Regions from separate parts of the Streptomyces sp. NPDC002790 genome, predicted to be linked through region 3. Evidence: riboswitches for the same ligand, from Rfam matches in the RefSeq annotation. Region 3 holds a riboswitch; each other region holds the start of a gene.
What was found. A riboswitch is a leader RNA that binds a small molecule or an ion and turns the genes downstream of it on or off. The one in region 3 is predicted to bind cyclic di-AMP.
Positions count from the first base shown of each region.

Region 1: it holds a riboswitch for cyclic di-AMP, as region 3 does, so the genes downstream of both, ABT004_RS11900 (C40 family peptidase) here and ABT004_RS12365 (M23 family metallopeptidase) in region 3, are expected to answer to the same signal.
Region 2: it holds a riboswitch for cyclic di-AMP, as region 3 does, so the genes downstream of both, ABT004_RS16385 (M23 family metallopeptidase) here and ABT004_RS12365 (M23 family metallopeptidase) in region 3, are expected to answer to the same signal.

Region 1 covers NZ_JBEOVM010000018.1:21,322-25,276, forward strand. Annotated here, with positions in the region: gene pcrA (DNA helicase PcrA) at 1-1,339, opposite strand, end outside; cyclic di-AMP (ydaO/yuaA leader) riboswitch at 1,583-1,721, shown strand; gene ABT004_RS11900 (C40 family peptidase) at 1,729-2,925, shown strand; gene ABT004_RS11905 (hypothetical protein) at 2,961-3,314, opposite strand; gene ABT004_RS11910 (C40 family peptidase) at 3,609-3,955, shown strand, end outside.
Region 2 covers NZ_JBEOVM010000030.1:20,482-24,436, forward strand. Annotated here, with positions in the region: gene ABT004_RS16380 (aldo/keto reductase) at 1-751, opposite strand, end outside; gene ABT004_RS16385 (M23 family metallopeptidase) at 886-1,938, opposite strand; cyclic di-AMP (ydaO/yuaA leader) riboswitch at 1,950-2,094, opposite strand; gene ABT004_RS16390 (PP2C family protein-serine/threonine phosphatase) at 2,374-3,495, opposite strand; tRNA gene ABT004_RS16395 (tRNA-Met) at 3,695-3,768, opposite strand; gene ABT004_RS16400 (alginate lyase family protein) at 3,831-3,955, opposite strand, start outside.
Region 3 covers NZ_JBEOVM010000019.1:27,717-31,671, reverse strand. Annotated here, with positions in the region: gene ABT004_RS12375 (FtsX-like permease family protein) at 1-787, shown strand, start outside; gene ABT004_RS12370 (tyrosine-protein phosphatase) at 1,032-1,829, opposite strand; cyclic di-AMP (ydaO/yuaA leader) riboswitch at 2,217-2,384, shown strand; gene ABT004_RS12365 (M23 family metallopeptidase) at 2,388-3,170, shown strand; gene ABT004_RS12360 (SGNH/GDSL hydrolase family protein) at 3,356-3,955, shown strand, end outside.

The sequences.
Region 1 (3,955 bases), on a different contig from region 3:
CGACGACCTTGTAGGGCAGGCCGGTGCGGATGAAGATCTCTTCGAAGACACGGGACTGCGCGTTCGTCCGGTAGAAGACCGCGACGTCGCCCGCCAGCGCGTCGCCCGCGTCCGTGAGCCGGTCGATCTCGTCGGCGATGAACTGCGCCTCGTCGTGCTCGGTGTCCGCGACGTAGCCGGTGATCTGGGCGCCGGGCCCCTCGTTCGTCCAGAGGTTCTTGGGGCGGCGCGACTCGTTGCGCTCGATCACCGCGTTCGCCGCGCTGAGGATCGTCTGCGTGGAGCGGTAGTTCTGCTCCAGCATGATCGTCGTCGCGTTCGTGTAGTCCTCTTCGAACTGCAGGATGTTACGGATCGTGGCGCCACGGAACGCGTAGATCGACTGGTCCGCGTCACCCACGACGCACAGCTCCGCCGGGTCCGCCTCCTCCCCCTCGGTGGGGCCGACCAGCTCGCGGACCAGCGCGTACTGCGCGTGGTTCGTGTCCTGGTACTCGTCGACGAGGACGTGGCGGAAGCGGCGGTGGTAGTGCTCCGCGACGTCGGGGAACGCGCGCAGCAGGTTCACCGTCGTCATGATCAGGTCGTCGAAGTCCAGGGCGTTGGCCTCGCGGAGCCGTCCCTGGTACATCCGGTAGGCCTGGGCGAGGGTCTTCTCGAAGCCGTCGGCCGCCGTGCCCGCGAAGTCCTCCTCGTCGATCAGCTCGTTCTTGAGATTGCTGATCTTGGCGCTGAAGGACTTCGGCGGGAACTTCTTCGGGTCCAGGTCCAGGTCGCGGCAGACGAGCGCCATGAGCCGCTTGCTGTCGGCGGCGTCGTAGATCGAGAAGGAGGACGTGAAGCCCAGCTTCTTGCTCTCGCGGCGCAGGATGCGGACGCAGGCGCTGTGGAACGTGGAGACCCACATGGCGTTCGCGCGCGGGCCCACCAGGGCCTCGACGCGCTCCTTCATCTCGCCCGCGGCCTTGTTCGTGAACGTGATCGCGAGGATCTGGCCGGGGTGTGCTCCGCGCTCGGCGAGCAGGTACGCGATGCGGTGCGTGAGGACGCGGGTCTTGCCGGAACCGGCGCCCGCGACGATGAGCAGCGGGGAGCCGCCGTGCACGACGGCCGCCTGCTGGTTCTCGTTCAGCCCCTCGAGGAGGGAGGCCGAGTCGAGGACCGGGCGGGGGGCGCCGTCCCGGTAGTGCGCGTCCCGCTCCGGGGGCACGCCGAACAGCCCCTCCGGCATCGGCTCCGGGGCCCCGTCGTCGTACTCGGGGTCCGGGGGCGGGGGCGGGGGCTCCGCCGCACTGTTCTGGAGGCCGGTCAGGAAGCTGTCGTCAAAGAGGCTGCTCATCGCTCCACGAGTCTAGGCGGCCCCACTGACAACCCGCGGCCCCCTTCAAAATCCGAGGGAGCCCGGAGGGAAATCCGAGCGGGCCCGGAGGGAAATCCGAGGGGGCCCGGAGCAAGAGATCACGAAAATGTATCGGGCATATCGAACATCAACCTTCACAGCAGCCACACGAGTTGGCTACGGTTCAGCCGGGCAGCCCGTCCCCCCGCCCGCGGATGTCGCGGCGAACGGGCAGCCCCCGCTGAGTTCCGTACGCCGCAAGGCAGGGAACCGGGGACCCAACCGACCTTGGGGTGAATCGGTCAGCCGACCGTAGGGCAGCCTTCCACGTACGACGCCCGAACCCGACAGCTAACCCGGTAGGCGGACGACGGAAGGAGTCGCCTGCCTTGGCGTCGCACCGTAAGCCCCGCAGCCGTTCCCGGATCACCGGCGGCCTTCGCACGACCCCGGCCGTCGGCATCACGACCGCCGCCCTCACCTCCGTGGCCCTGCTCTCGCAGACGGCACAGGCCGCGCCCGCGCAGCCGTCGTCGAAGCCGCGCCTCGAAGAGGTCCAGCAGAAGGTCGACACCCTGTACCGGCAGGCCGAGGTCGCCACCCAGAAGTACAACGGCGCGAAGGAGCGGACCGACTCCAAGAAGACCCAGGTCGACAAGCTCCTCGACGATGTCGCGCAGCGCACCGATGACATGAACACGGCCCGCCAGAAGCTCGGCAGATACGCCGCCGAGCAGTACCGCTCGGGCAGTGTCAGCGACACCGCGACCATGTTCCTCGCGGACGACCCGGAGGACTACTTCTCGCAGCGCCAGCTGATGAACCGGCTCACCAGTGAGCAGAAGAAGTCGATCGACGACTATCAGGGGCAGGCGCGCGAGATCGCCGAGAAGCGCGACGAGGCGCAGTCGAGCCTCCAGGACCTCACCGACTCGCAGGCCGAGCTGAGGTCGACGAAGGAGACCGTCCAGACGAAGCTCTCCGACGCGCGCAAGCTGCTGGCCGAGCTGACCGCCGAGGAGAAGGCGCGGCTCGCCGCGATCGAGAAGGCCAAGGAGGCGGCGGCCCGCAAGAAGGCCGCCGAGTTGGCCGCCAAGCAGAAGGCCGCGGAGGCGGCGAAGCGGAAGGCGGCCGAGGAGGCGAAGGAGCAGGAGCAGTCTTCCGGCTCGTCCTCCGGCTCCTCGGGGTCCTCTTCCGGTTCGTCGGGCTCATCGGACGCCTCCTACGCCACGAAGGCCGCGCAGGCGCTGGCGTTCGCCAAGTCACAGGAGGGCAAGCCGTACGTGTGGGGCGCCACGGGCCCGGACTCGTACGACTGCTCGGGCCTTACGCAGGCGGCGTGGAAGTCCGCGGGGATCTCGCTGCCGCGGACGACCTGGGACCAGGTCGAGATCGGCAAGACGGTGCCGCTCTCCGACATCCAACCCGGTGACCTGGTGTTCTTCTACGACGACATCAGCCACGTGGGCCTCTACATGGGCGACGGCATGATGGTGCACGCGCCGAAGCCGGGTGCGGTCGTGCGCGAGGAGTCGATCTACTACGACGGCACGTCGTCGATCCACAGCGTGGTGCGCCCGGCCTGAGCCCACCACGCCTGTGACTCTGACGATGCCGGTGATCAGGTCCAGAGCACCGCGATGAAGATGTTCGCGACGGTGAGCGCGCCGACCGTCGCGAACAGACCCTTCTCGGCCTTCTCCTCGTCCCGCTTCACGTAGACGATGCCGAGGATCACGATCAGGACCGCGAGCTTCACGCCGATCTTGATGTTGTTGACGGTGGAGCCGTCGGCCTGGTTGAGGCCGACCAGGGCGACGCCGGTCACCAGCATGGTCAGCGCGCCGTGCAGCATCGCCTTGTTGAAGCGGGCCGCGCCCTCCTTCATCGCCGACATCTGCGTGAGGAAGCCGCCGAGCAGCGAGGCGATGCCGATGATGTGCAGACCGACGAAGATGTTGATGAGTACGTCCATGGGGCCGGAGCCTACTTGGGCCCGTTTCGGGCCACTTCGGAGCCCCGACGGTCACCCTCTGTCACCGCCCGTAACAAATGGGCCAGTTGCGAACAATCGGCCACCAACCCGTTACGCCGAGGTTTAGCGTCCTTGCTCAGGTGACCGGCTCCCCACCGCCGCCCGGGCCAGGGGCGGCAGTCGGACACCACCGCCGAGAAAGGTCCGGCGGCGACCCGCTCCCCCTGTGCGGGCCGCCGCCGGACGCGCGACCGGGGGCCGTGCGTTTCGGACGGCCGCCCAGAGGAGGACTTTGTGCCGGCAGCGCACCGCAAGCCCCGACCGCGTTCGCTCAGCGTTGGTAGGGCCCGCACCGCGGCCACCCTCGCCCTGGCATCCGCGGCCACCGTCACCGCCCTCGACGGCGGGGCGGCGCACGCGGAGCCCGAGCTCGGCGCCGCCCAGGTGCGGGCCAAGGTCGACAAGCTGTACCAGGAGGCGGAGGTCGCCACCCAGAAGTACAACGGCGCGAAGGAGAAGGCGGACGGGGCGCGGAAGAAGGTGGACGAGCTCCAGGACGAGGCGTCCCGGCGCACCGAATCGCTCAACTCCCAGCGCGAGAAGCTGGGTTCGGTGGCGGCATCCCAGTACCGCACCGGAGG
Region 2 (3,955 bases), on a different contig from region 3:
CCTTCTGCCCGCGCTCGGTCTCCAGGTGCTTGCCCGCACCGGCGGCCCGCGCGCTGTCGACCTTGACGCCCGCCCGGTACTTGCCGGTCAGGAAGCCGGCCGCGAGTGCGTAGTACGGCACGGCCCCGAGGCCCGCGCGCGCGGCGACGTCCTGCAGCTCACCCTCGTACGTGTCGCGCGAGACTAGGTTGTAGTGCGGCTGGAGCGCGACGTAACGGGCGAGGCCCTCGCGGTCGGAGAGGTCGAGGGAGTCCTGGAGGCGCTGCGCGGAGATGTTCGACGCGGCGATGTGGCGTACCTTGCCCGCCTTCACCAGTTCGTCAAGGGCGCCGATGATCTCCTCGACCGGCACCTCGGGGTCGTCGTAGTGCGTGTAGTACAGGTCGATGTGGTCGGTGCCGAGGCGCTTCAGGGAGGCGTCGGCCGCGGCCTTGATGTTGGCCGCGGACAGGCCCTGGAACTCCGGGTGGTGGCCGCCCTTGGTGGCGATGACGACGTCGTCGCGGCGGCCGCGCGAGGCCAGCCACTTGCCGATGACGGTCTCCGACTCACCGCCCCGGTTGCCGTCCACCCACGCCGAGTACACATCGGCGGTGTCGATGAAGTTGCCGCCCGCGGCGACGTACGCGTCGAGCACCTCGAAGGACGTGGCCTCGTCGGCGGTCCAGCCGAACACGTTGCCACCCAGGGACAGCGGGAAGACCTCGAGGTCGGAGGTGCCGAGCTTGCGCAGAGAAGGAGAGGAAGTCATGCCCCGACTCAACACCCGTACGGAATACGGTATTCCGCGACCGCGCCGAAAATCGCCTCAAGAGACCCAGGAATGGGCAAACCGGCAGCCCTGACGTCGGGGGGTGAGCGCCAGGACCGCCGGAGTTCACGTGTTCAGGGCGTGAGGCCCTTTTCGCGCAGCCACGACGCCGGGTCGACGCCGGTGGACTGCCCGCCGGGGTGGACCTCCAGGTGGAGGTGCGGCCCGGTGACATTGCCCGTGGCGCCCACGCGGCCGATGACATCGCCGGTGCTGACCTTCTGGCCCGCGCTGACATTGAGCGAGGACTGGTGGCAGAACCACAGCTCGGTGCCGTCGTCGAGGGTGAGCACCGTGCGGTATCCGTACGCGCCCGCCCAGCCGGCCTCCGTGACCGTGCCGGAGTGGATGGCGCGGATCGGCGTACCGGTGGAGGCGGCGAAGTCGAGGCCCGTGTGGTACCCGGAGGACCACATGGAGCCGGGCTGGCCGAAGGTGCCGGAGAGCGTGTACGAGGCGACCGGGAGCTTGAAGCTCTTGGCCAGCTTGGCGAGGCGCTCGGCCTCGGCCTTGCGGCGGGCCTCCGCCTCGGCCTTCTTCTTCTCGGCGAGCTCCTTGGCCTTGGCCGCGTCCTGCTTGGCCGCGGCCTCGACGGCCGCCTGCTTCGCGGCGGCCTCCTCCGCGGCCTGCTTCGCGGTGGCGTCGGCCGCGTCCTGCTGCGTCTCGGCCTGCTGCATGATGCGGGCCCGCAGCGCCTCGCCCGCGCCGGTCTGCCCGTCGGCGGCCTCGGCCTGGGTGATACCGGCGCCGCTCAGCGGGGAGGCCGTGGCGCCGGAGTCGGAATCGGAGTCCGAGCCGTCGGACATCAACGAGCCCACGCCCGGCAGCGACTTGGCCGCGGGCAGCGAGTCCTTGACCGCCGACAGGTCGGGCATGGATATGTGGACCGCGGGCTTGCCGCCCTGTGCGGTGGCGATGCCGCCCGCACCGACGGCGGCGACCACGCCGACGCCGAGAACAGTGGAGCTACGAGCGAATCCACCACGGCGGCGGGCTGTGCGATGCCTGCCGCGGACGGGGGAGACGGACTCCTCGGTGGGATTCCACTCCTCCCAGGTCTCCTGCTCGACGCCGAAGTCGTCTTCGGGTCCGTAGAAGAAGTCTGGGGCAGGCCGGTTCGACGCCACGGGGGCGCTCTCCTTTCCTTCCTTCTCGCCTACCGGGTTAGCTGACGGGTTCGGAGCAGGAAGGTCTCCTACCGACATCGCGAGCTTCAACGATGTCCGATTCACCCCAAGTTGATGGTTCCCCGGTTCCCTTGCGGGATTAAGCGTGTGCGCACGGAGCTGTCTCTTGTGACGGCTGGGACGACCGCGCTGCGTTATCGAACGTTAATAGACAGCAGACAATAATTCCAAGCGCTTCCCACTGATCGTTCACGACTCTGGCCAGGACTTATCGGGACACGAGCGGGCGGATCGGGGCGAGTTGGCAGAGCCTCGCAAACGTCCGCGCAAGTGATGGTGCGTCAATTGTTATGCGGAGCGGCGCCGTTCGACTACGGTCGGCTACCACAGGTAACAACGATCAAGAAACTCGGGCCCGCCCAACAGCCCCGCCCCTCAGCCCCGCCGCACGGCGAGCAGCGCCATGTCGTCCTTCGTCCCGCCGCCGGTATGCGCGCGCACCTCCACGGCGAGGGCCGCGAGGAGTTCATCGGGTCCGGGGAAGACGCGTCCGGAGAGCCGGGCCGCCGGATCGTAGAAGCGGCCGCTCGGGTCGCGCGCCTCGGAGAGCCCGTCGGTGTAGAGCAACAGCGTGGCCGCGGACGGGAACGCCGCCTCGACGGCCCGGTCGGGCCAGCTGCCGAGTTCGCTCATGCCGAGCGGCAGCGCCGCCTGGCACGGGTCGAGTGCGCGTACGGTGCCGTCGCCGAGCAGCAGCAGCGGGCTGGGGTGACCGCGGTTGAGGACGCGGACGAGTTCGACGCCGTGCGGGATCTCGACGAGCACGGCCGTGGTGAAGCCCTCGAAGTCGTCGATGCCGCTGCGCCGGGTGCCCTCGCGGGCCAGCGCCCGCTCCAGGCGCTGGGCGACGGCCTCCAGGGAGCCCTCCTGCTCGGCGGCCTCCCGGAACGCGCCGATGACGACGGCGACCGCGGCGACCGCGCCCATGCCCTTGCCGCGTACGTCGCCGACGATGATCCGGATGCCGTGCGGAGTGTCCTGGACCGCGTACAGGTCACCGCCGATGAACGCGCCGGCCTGCGCCGCCTCGTAGCGCGCCGCGATCACGAAGCCGCCGAGCCGCTGGGGCGGCCGGGGCAGCACCGCGAGCTGCGCGGCCTGGGCGATCTCGCGGGCGGAGGCCAGCTGCTCGTAACCGCGGTACACGATCCGGTTGATCACACAGGCCAGGACGCAGACGGTGGCCACGGTCACGACCTCGGTGACGAACACGGAGTCGAGGTTCTCCGTGAAGCGCAGGTGCACGGCGGTGATCGCAACGATCGACACGACGCCCGTCAGGATCGTCGCGCCGAGCGAGAAGAACGGGGCGGCGACCAGTGGCGCCGCGCTGAACAAAGGGGCGCCGGGAAAGCCCTTGGGGGTGACGTACTCGTAGATCGCACCGCCGATGATGAGCAGCAGGGGCAGCAGCCGCAGGAAGAGGCGGGTGCTCACGGTGTCGGAGCCGTGCCGCCTCCGTCTCCCGCTGGTGCCTCCTGTTCGCTGCCCCACCACTCGTCTCCTGCCGTTCCCTGCCAGCTTCCGGCGTCTCACCAAGAGTTCCCGCACGGGGGCGTGCGGGCGAGCAGGGGTGGGCCGTACGGGTGGGGAACGTGACGTGCGCAACACGGGTGACCGCGCGGGCGGGGGCGGAAACGGAACACAAATGACCAGAGGCCGGAATCTCAGTGAGATTCCGGCCTCTGGTCTTCAGTAGCGGGGACAGGATTTGAACCTGCGACCTCTGGGTTATGAGCCCAGCGAGCTACCGAGCTGCTCCACCCCGCGCCGTTGTGTTCACAACTCTACGCCATCAGGGGGAGTGAACGCGAATCGCTTCCCGTGACCGTTCACGCGGCGGCGTGCGTGAGGGTCTCCCACGCCACGAACAGGTCGTCCGTACCCTCCGGCCGCTGCTTGTGGGTGAGCTTCTCGGTCTGCGGGAGGTCCATCTTCAGCCGCCCCTGAAGGTGCT
Region 3 (3,955 bases):
CTCGGGTGGGGAGACGTCGCTGCAGGCGACCGCGGCCCAGGGAATCTCGGGCTCGGGCGCGGAGCTCGCCAAGGTGCAGGATCTGGATGTGCGCGCCGGAAGCCTGGATCGCGTGGGCGCGGACCGCATCGCCATCGACAAGACCCTCGCCACGGCGGCGAAGGTGAAGGTGGGCGACAGGCTGCCGCTCCGTCTCCCCGACGGCACGAAGGCCCGCCCGCACGTCGCGGCGGTGTACGGCCGGGGCCTCGGGCTGGCGGCGGTGACCATGGACCGTGCCTCCCTGTCAGGACACGTCACATCGGCCTTCGACAGCACGCTGCTGGTGCGCGGCGGCGACGCCGCGCCGCTCACCGCACTCGGCAAGGTCACGGACGCCTCGGGCTACGCCGTCGAGCAGAGCGTGGACAGCGAAATGGGCGCATGGTCCAACTACATGATGGCCGCGGTCCTGGGCGGCTTCGCCGCCGTCGCGGCGGTCAACACACTGGTGATGACGGTCCTGGACCGCCGTCGCGAACTGACGGTGCTCCGCCTCGTCGGCTCCACGCGCCGCCAGGTGCTGCGGATGCTCCGCTGGGAGAGCCTGCTGGTATCGGCCGCGGGGGTGGCGCTCGGCACCGCCATCGCGATGATCACGCTGACCCCGATGATGCGCGGCATGACGGGTGAGTCCCCGTACATACCGCCGCTGCTGTACGGCACGTTCGCGGCAAGCGCGGTGTGCCTCGGCCTGCTCGCCGTGACCCTCCCCGCCCGCGCGGCACTTCGCGACAGGGAGGGGTGACGGCGGACCTCGAACGGGGTGGGCGACGCCGGGCGTCCTGCGACGCTCGGGGCCGGCCCATGCGTCGCTCGCGCCCGGCCCGTGTGGCGCCCCGGCCCAGCCCGTGTGGCGCCTGGGCCCAGCCCGTGCGGCGCTCGTGCCAGGCACTTGCGATGCACGGGCCAGGCACCTGCGGCGCTCGTGCCAGGCACTTGCGACGCTCGGGCCAGACACCCTCCGGCGCTCGGCGCTCGGCGCTCGGCGGTCAGGCGAGAAGGCGCTCGCGCAGTCGCTCGCGCGTCGCCGCAGTGAGCTTCAGGCCCTCTTCGAGGTAGCGGTCCGTGCCGCCCCAGTGCTCGTCGATGGTCTCGAGGCCCGCGTTGAGGTACTCGATGCGGGCGTCGAAGAGCGGGCTGAGCAGCTCCATGATCTCGGGGGAGTAGGCGTCCTTCGCGGTGGCGGTGCGGCGCACGTTGTAGCGGCGGTGCTTCTCGTTGGACTTGAGGTAGTCCGCCTCGATGGCGTCGCGCTCCACGCCCACCGCGAGCAGCGTCACCGCGATCGACAGGCCCGCGCGGTCCTTGCCCGCCGCGCAGTGCATCAGCGCGGGGAGGCTGTCCTCGGCGAGGGAGTGCAGCACGCGGCTGTGCTCGGCGGTGCGCTCCTTGATCATGGTGCGGTAGGACTCGACGAGCCGGTTCGCCGCGCGGCCCTCGGAGAGGATCTGGCGCAGCTGATCGATGTTGCCGTCGCGGACCATGGTCCAGAATTCGGCGCCGTCGGCCGGGTCGTTGAGCGGCAGGTTCTGATTGCGCACGCCGGGCAGCTCGACGTCCGCGCCTTCCAGCGTCAGGTCGGCGCCGTTGCGGAAGTCGAAGACCGTGTGCAGGCCGAGGGAGGAGAGGAAGCTCGAGTCCTCGGCCGTGGCGTGGGCGAGGTGACCGCTGCGGAACAGAACGCCCTGACGCACGCGCCGGCCGTCCACGGTGGGAAGGCCGCCCACGTCTCGGAAGTTGCGCACTCCGGTCAGCTCGGGCTCGGTGGACGGTGCGTGCTGCGTCACAGGGGCTCCTCCCAATCGGTGCACCGGCGTTGGGTCGCCGGTGGGCGCGCTCCTGACGATACGACATCGGTTCCCCAGGCAACCATCTGTCCGATTCGCCCCGTTCTGTGTCAACTGTGCATGGATCGGAGGGGCTTGTGGGCGTGTGCGTGACCGGCTTCATGTTCGTGACGCTGCGTGCCGGGCGGCCAGGATTGCCTGCCCAGTAATCCCCGAAGGTATGGCGTTGGTAAAGCAGAGAATGTCGACGCAGGGTTACGCAGGACGGCCCCGGAAACCCAATGAATTGCCGCCGCAAGCGAATTCGGGGTTTGTCGTAGCCATTGCGGTTCGCCTACGGTCACCAATCAATCCGGTCGGAACGCCTAGTCCTGCCGCCGCCCGGATTCCTTTCGACTACCCGTCCACGGCAGGAGCGGGGGACCCACACGCAGTACGCCGCGTAGGGATTTCCCGAAGCGGCTAGGGGTGAAGCCGCGCCCGCACCCCGGGCGTGGCCGGGCATCTCCAGCCCGAACCCGACAGCTCACCTCGTAGGCGACGGAGAGGAAAATCAGCATGCCCGCAAAGGGAAAGCACCGCCTTTCGACCTCCCAGCGCATCGCCCGTGTCGCCGCCGTCGCCTCCGCCGGTGGAGTCGCCGTGGCGCTCCCGCTGATGGGCGCCACCGGCGCACAGGCCGCGACGTCCGGCGGCACCGCCGACACCACGACGTACACCGTCAAGGCCGGTGACACGCTTTCGAAGATCGCCAAGGCGCAGGACGTCGACGGCGGCTGGAAGAAGCTGTACGAGAACAACAAGGACGCCGTCGGCTCCAACGCGGACCACCTCAAGATCGGCGTCAAGCTCGACCTCGGCGGCGCGGCCGCGGACGACTCCGGCTCCGAGAGCGGGGCCGCCGCCACGCAGACGAGCGCCAAGACCACCGCCTCCGGCGACTACACGGCGCCGGTCGACGGCGCCAAGGGCACGGGCTACGGCAACTCCGGCTCCATGTGGTCCAGCGGCAGCCACACCGGCGCCGACTACTCGGTGCCGACCGGCACCTCCGTGAAGTCGATCGCCGACGGCACCGTCGTCTCGACCGGCTCGGGCGGCGCGTACGGCAACGAGGTCGTCATCCAGCACGCCGACGGCCACTACTCCCAGTACGGCCACCTGTCGTCGATCGGTGTCGCCCAGGGCGCCACCGTGACGGCCGGCCAGGAGATCGCCAAGTCCGGCGCGACCGGCAACGTCACCGGACCGCACCTGCACTTCGAGATCCGCACGGGTGCGGACTACGGCTCGGACATCGACCCGATCGCGTACCTGAGCGAGCACGGTGTGAACGCCTGAGACGTGACGTAGCGGCCGCCCGTCGGCCCGCTCCCTTCGGCGCCCGGGGAGCACCCCGGGCGCCGAATCGCGTTCGCGCGCTTATTCCACGCTTATTCCCCATGTGGCGGGTGGGGTATCTCACCACGCGTCAACCCCTGGCTACGGTCGCGTAGGTCACACCCGAGGGTGAAAGATGTGTGGTCGTGGCAAACGAATCGAGAGCACTCACGGACTCACTCAACGGCACGATCCGCTCCTACGCGGCCGTGGGCGACAGCTTCACCGAGGGGGTCGGCGACCCCGGCCCCGACGGTAAGTTCGCGGGCTGGGCGGACCGGCTCGCCGTCCTCCTGGACGACCGTGTCCCCGAGGACACCTTCCGGTACGCGAACCTGGCCGTGCGCGGCAAGCTCCTCGACCAGGTCGTCGCGGACCAGGTCCCGAAGGCGGTCGAGCTCGCCCCCGACCTGGTGAGCCTGGTCGCCGGCGGCAACGACATCATCCGCCCCGGCACCGACCCGGACGACGTGGCCGAACGCTTCGAGAAGGCTGTCGTCCGGCTCGCCGACGCGGCAGGCACCGTCATGGTGGCCACCGGGTTCGACACCCGTGACGTGGCCGTGCTCAAGCATCTGCGCGGCAAGATCGCCACGTACAACATGCATCTGCGGGCGATAGCCGACCGCCACGGCTGCGTGATGCTCGACCTGTGGTCCCTGAAGTCCATCCAGGACCGCCGGGCCTGGGACGGCGACCGCCTCCACCTGTCGCCCGACGGGCACACGCGCGTGGCGCTGCGTGCC